2 regions of the Flavobacterium johnsoniae genome follow, and region 2 is predicted to be linked to the other one. Evidence: riboswitches for the same ligand, from Rfam matches in the RefSeq annotation. Region 2 holds a riboswitch; the other holds the start of a gene.
The links. A riboswitch is a leader RNA that binds a small molecule or an ion and turns the genes downstream of it on or off. The one in region 2 is predicted to bind S-adenosylmethionine.

Region 1 (3,217 bases), 1.8 Mb from region 2:
TCGAATGATAAATTATATGTTGTAAATGGAGATGTTTTAGAAATTTTTAATGCTCTAACATTAGTTCACATTAAAACAATAAAAGAATATACAAAAGGAGCAAGCAAGATTCCTCTAACAAGTCTGACTTCGGTTTCTGTTGATAACGGACGCATTTACGTCGGAAGCACAGAATCTAGATTATTTGTTTTTGATGAAACTACAAATGCCGGAATAAGTACAGTTGGAAACGGTCAATGGTGGCAAACTTTTGTACACGTTTTTGGCGTTGTTGCAAAAGATGGATTGGTATTCGTAAAAGAAAAAGAAAAATCTATAAAAGTATTTGAAACTTCTCAGATCACAGAAACCAGTGACTGGAATTTAAAACCAATTGCCAAATTAAACACCTTAAATGGTTACACAGAAGTTTATTCTTTAGATGTTTACGGCGGAAATTTAGTAGTTGCAGGAAGAGATGCCAGAAGTTATTTGTATTACAATATTGCCAATATTAAAGCTAATGCAACAACTTCATTAACAACGCCAATTGAGCCAGAAAAAGTTCAATTTACAGATATAAAACCAATCGCAGTTTCTTTTAGTAAAGATTGGGCGGTAACTTCTGAAATTGTTGGAAATGCTTCTTATTTAAGATTGTATCCAAAAGAAGAATTTAATAAAAAGAATTACAAAGCGGTTGTAAATGTGTCTGATATTTTAGGAAAAAATGCATTTGGAACCATCGTAGGAACGGCTCAGCTTAACGATCGTATTTTCTTATCTGATAATACCAATAAAAAAATCAGAGTTATAAAACTAAATAAGTCTACAATTGCAGAACAAAATAATTAATTGATTTTTAGTTTTAAAGTTTTAAAGCCTGTAAATAAATTATTTACAGGCTTTTTTTTTTGATATTATTTTTTGTTTTAAAGTGTTGATTTATATTGCTTTATTTGATTTTAATTAATTCTTTTTAAAATAAAAATAAAAAAAACAGATTTAAACTTGACTAATTTGGTAGAATTAGTATATATTTGTATTACAGAAAAATTATAAAATGATACTTATCCAGAAAGACTGAGGGAATAGGCCCGATGAAGTCTTAGCAACCTGTTGCCAAATAAGGTGCTAAATCCTTCCCGCTTTGCGGGACAGATAAGAAAAGATTGCTCCAATCTGAATAAGGTCATCTATTTTAATCTTTATTTTTTTTAAAATGAAAACAGATACTATTTATGCCAGTTACGAACTTTTGAATTCGATGTTTGAAGAAAATAGTCTTGCTGTTTTTCGAATGCGAAAGCATTAACGAATCTCATAAATTTTCTTTTAATAAAATTTGCTGATGTCTTGCACATTGGCGAGAAATTCTTTTGTCTAATTCTAAAACTAAAAATAAAATGAAAAAAATAATACTAGGTTTTGCCTTATTTCTTGCGGCTGTTCAAACTCAGGCACAGGAAAGTAATTTGCAATTAAAAGGAACAGTTGTAGATACCGTTGCAAAATATGTTTATCTGCAAAAGTTTCATAATAAAATGTTTACCACAATTGATTCGGTAAAAGTAAAAGACGGAAGTTTTGCTTTTAAAACTAAAGTAAAAACGCCAGAATTATATGGTTTAAGTGTAAATACAGCAGATTCTCCGTTGTATATTTTCCTTGAAAAAGGACCAATTACAGTTAAATTAAGTCCAAAGAAATACTATACAAATTCAACAGTTGAAGGTTCTGCGACACAAGATTTGTTTGAAACGTACAAAAAAACAAAAGAGGTAGAAATCAGTAAATTCATTACAGAAAATCCAAAATCAATTGTTTCGGCTTATGTTTTATACAGAAATTGGTCGTATCGATTAACGCCAGAACAGATTACGCAAAATATTGCTTTGCTAGATAAAAGTCTTCAAAATGTCACTTACGTGAAAGAACTAAAAGATTTGGCTATTGTACTAGACGGTTTGGCAGTTGGAAAAAAAGCACCAGATTTTACAGCAAATAATCCTGAGGGAAAAGCGATTCGTTTTTCTGAAAACTTAAACGGATACACTTTAGTAGATTTCTGGGCTTCTTGGTGCGGTCCATGCCGAAGAGAAAATCCAAATATCGTGGCTGCTTACAAAGAATTTCATGATAAAGGATTTAATATAATCGCTATTTCTTTAGACAAAAAGAAAGAAAACTGGATCAAAGGAATTCAAGATGACAATTTAACTTGGACGCATGTTTCAGATTTGCTTTTCTGGAATAGTGCAGTTGCAAAATTATATGGTGTACGCGCAATTCCAGCCAATTATCTGGTAGATTCTAAAGGAATTATTGTTGCAAAAAATCTTCATGGAGAAGAATTGCAAGCAACTCTTAAATCGCTTTTGGAAAATAAAATTTAATAAAGAAAATACACAATCTTGTCATCCTGACGAAGGAAGGATCTTCGCAAGAAACTCCACACAGAAAATCACCAATCTTTGTCGATTTTGCAACAAAGATTCTTCGTTCCTCAGAATGACAAGATTATGGAAATTCAAACCATAATACAATTTGTTAATTAAAAAAATGCTAGGGAAATGAATGCTATTGAGCCAACTACAAAAACAACAGAATCTGAGTGTTACTTTTCTAAATTTAGAGAAAACACTGTAGGAATAGATCATACTTTCGAATCGGTTTACGGAGAACAAAATTTGATTTACGCCGATTGGGTTGCCAGCGGAAGATTATACACGCCGATTGAAGATATTATGCTCCATAAAATAGGTCCGATGATTGCCAATACGCATTCACTTTCTAGTCAGACAGGAAAAACTTCTACTTACGCATACAATTACGCCAGAGATATTATTAAAAAATCCGTTAATGCAAATGCATCGGATGTTTTAGTAACAACTGGAACTGGAATGACTGCTGCATTATCTAAACTCCAGCGTATTATTGGTTTGAGAAAAACGTATGAAAATGAAAAAGACAAACCAGTAGTTTTCATTACGCATATGGAACATCATTCCAATCAAGTTCCTTGGTACGAAACAAATGCAGACGTTGTGATTCTTCCTGCCGATGAAAATAATTTAGTAGATCCAAAAATCCTTTCTACGGAAATAAAAAAATACGCCGATAGAAGTTTGAAAATCGGTTCGTTTACGGCTTGTTCAAACGTAACGGGAATTATTACGCCTTATCATGAATTAGCTAAAATTATGCATCAAAACGGCGGATTGTGTTTTGTAGATTT
Region 2 (3,217 bases):
AAATAAAGGAACTAAATTTCATGCGCCTGTTATTGCAATCGCTGGAGGTTTAGGAAGTTTTGAGCCTCGTAAACCACTTATCGAAGATATCGAGTTTTATGAAGATAAAGGAGTAAAATACTTCATTAAAAATCCTGAGAAATTCAGAGACAAAAGAGTTGTAATTGCAGGAGGAGGAGATTCAGCGTTAGACTGGTCAATTTTCTTAGCAAATGTAGCTTCAGAAGTAACTTTGATTCACAGAAGAAACGAATTTAGAGGCGCTTTAGATTCTGTAGAAAAAGTACAGGAATTAAAATCAGCAGGAAAAATCAAACTGATCACACCAGCTGAAGTTATCGGAATCAACGGTGCAGAACACGTAGAGTCATTAGACATCGAAGAAAACGGCGCACACCGCAAAATTGATTGTGACTATTTCATTCCACTTTTCGGATTAACACCAAAATTAGGTCCAATCGGAGACTGGGGATTAGAAATCGAGAAAAATGCCATTAAAGTAAACAATGCATTAGATTACCAAACTAACATTCCAGGAATCTTCGCTATTGGAGACGTAAACACATACCCAGGAAAATTAAAGTTAATCCTTTGCGGATTCCACGAAGCAACTTTAATGTGCCAGGCTGCATACGGAATCATCAACCCAGGTAAAAAATACGTATTGAAATATACAACAGTTTCTGGTGTAGACGGTTTCGACGGAACTCGTAAAGAAGCGCCAAAAGCGGTTGTGAAAGCGATTGTTTAATCGAAGGTGCTGAGGTTCTAAGGGACTAAGGCGCTAAGGTTTTTATATACAAAGCTCAAACTTTTAGTTTGGGCTTTTTTAATTACTATGAATAATCCCAGAGGGATGACATATTTATAGAAAAGAAATTATTCGTTTGCAAAAGCTCCAGCGGAGCGAAATATATGTCGCTCCGCTGGAGCTTTTGCGTTGTGTAGATTGTTTTCTATAAATATTATGCTCCTCCGGAGCTAAATCAAGCAAAAGATAAAACCTTAGCGCCTAAGTCCCTCAGAACCTTAGAAAAAAAACATTTGCAAATCGAAAGCCTATTTCATACCTTTGCACTGTTCTTAAAATTATTGTCAGTTATCACGAAAGGCGGAGGGATAGACCCGATGAAACCTTAGCAACCCTTTACCATAAAGAAGGTGCTAAATTCTACTTTATACGACATTTTCCAGTATTAAAGATAGATAACACAAATACATACAGTATTTCTCAAAACTTTTCCAGACAACATACAATATTTACCGAAGCAATTCAGTAGAAGGAGCGAATCATTGGCGCATTTTTGCAGTCAATAGTTCCCGCTTTTCGTTGCAATCATTTTACTTTTTAAAGAAAAAAGCAAAATGATTTCCACTTCAATCGGGGCTAATGAGCCAGCAATAGTGCCCTTTTGGAATTAATGTGAAAAAATATCGAAGGTAAATAGAGCCTTCAAAATTAAAAATAAAAAAAGCTTTGTGCCTTAGCGCCTTAGCGGCAAATACAAGATGGCAATAACAATTCAGGAAGCAATAAAAAAAAATATCTTAATCCTTGACGGAGCAATGGGAACAATGTTGCAACGCTATAATTTCTCAGAAGAAGATTTCAGAGGAGAGCGTTTCAAAGATTTTCCTCATCCGTTAAAAGGAAACAACGATTTACTATCCCTAACACAACCACAAGCGATCCGCGATGTACATGCCGCTTATTATGAAGCTGGTGCTGACATTGTAGAAACCAATACTTTCTCTGGAACGACAATCGGTATGGCCGATTATCACATGGAAGATTTGGTTTACGAATTAAACTACGAATCGGCAAAAATCGCAAGACAAGTAGCCGATGAGTTTACCGCAAAAAATCCGGAAAAACCACGTTTCGTAGCTGGTTCAATCGGACCGACAAACAGAACGGCAAGTATGTCGCCAGATGTAAACGATCCAGGTTACAGAGCCGTAACGTTCGACGATTTACGAATTGCGTACAAACAACAAGCAGAAGCTTTAATGGACGGTGGCTGTGATTTACTTTTAGTAGAAACGATTTTTGATACCTTAAATGCAAAAGCTGCACTTTTTGCGATTGAAGAAGTAAAAGAAGAACGCAATCTTGATATTCCAATCATGGTTTCAGGAACGATTACGGATGCGTCTGGAAGAACACTTTCGGGACAGACAGTCGAAGCATTTTTGATTTCAGTTTCGCATATTCCGTTATTAAGCGTAGGATTCAATTGCGCTCTTGGAGCCGATTTGTTGAAACCGTATTTAAAGACATTGGCGCATAACACAAGCTTTAATGTTTCGGCACATCCAAACGCTGGATTGCCAAATGCATTTGGACAATATGATGAAACACCAGAACAAACTCAAGCTTTCATTAAAGAATATTTAGAGGATAATTTAATTAATATCATTGGTGGTTGTTGTGGTACAACTCCGGATCATATTCGATTAATGGCTGAGGTGGCGAAGGATTATAAGCCACGTGTGGCGCCAATCTCAGTATAACGTTTCTTTCAAGGTTTTAATAAATGTGAAATTTATAAAGTATAAATAATAAGATGGAATTAAAAGATATCTTAACTATTACAGGATTGTCAGTAACATTGGCAGGAATCATAAATGGAATTCTATATCAATATATTTTTCTTCCAAAAGTTAATAGAACTTTCAAAAAGTTTGAATTTGAGTTAAAACAAAAAGATTTAATTAATCAAGAACAATGGAAGCATAAAAGAGATGCGTGCTTTAATGCTTTAAATATTGCGGATGCATTAATAAGTAATTATAAATATCCCAATGAAAAAGAAGGTGATATTAAGCCTGGAAAAGTAACAACAGAAGAAGTAAGAAAGTGTTTTAATGATTTGGCTTGTTCGTGTAACGATACTAAAGTAATCGATTTGCTTAAAAAAATTATTTCTGAATCTGTTAGACCAGATATAATTGTTGATTTAAGAAATGCTGTTCGTGTAGAATTAGAGTTTGGTAACAAAGAATTCGATAAAGATAGAGATAAAGCTTTTGTTGGAAAAATCGATGCAGATAAAGAATAGAAGAGATTGATTTCAAGACAAGTGTTTTTTAAGGAGTAAAGTTTAAAAATGATACTGAATCGTATAGAATACAGATCATTAAAACCGAATCTGCGTGAGGGATAGAAGTGAAAAGCCCACAGCCTGACGAAGGAAGAGCGAGGACTTGTAACGGA

Region 1: linked by a shared signal. The riboswitch ahead of NYQ10_RS21385 (TlpA disulfide reductase family protein) and the one ahead of NYQ10_RS07075 (homocysteine S-methyltransferase family protein) in region 2 are both predicted to bind S-adenosylmethionine.

The regions. Positions count from the first base shown of each region.
Region 1 covers NZ_CP103794.1:5,066,550-5,069,766, reverse strand. The annotation lists gene NYQ10_RS21390 (hypothetical protein) at 1-834, shown strand, start outside; SAM riboswitch class I at 1,047-1,147, shown strand; gene NYQ10_RS21385 (TlpA disulfide reductase family protein) at 1,386-2,375, shown strand; gene NYQ10_RS21380 (aminotransferase class V-fold PLP-dependent enzyme) at 2,553-3,217, shown strand, end outside.
Region 2 covers NZ_CP103794.1:1,587,786-1,591,002, forward strand. The annotation lists gene NYQ10_RS07070 (NAD(P)/FAD-dependent oxidoreductase) at 1-751, shown strand, start outside; SAM riboswitch class I at 1,097-1,213, shown strand; gene NYQ10_RS07075 (homocysteine S-methyltransferase family protein) at 1,510-2,514, shown strand; gene NYQ10_RS07080 (hypothetical protein) at 2,568-3,062, shown strand.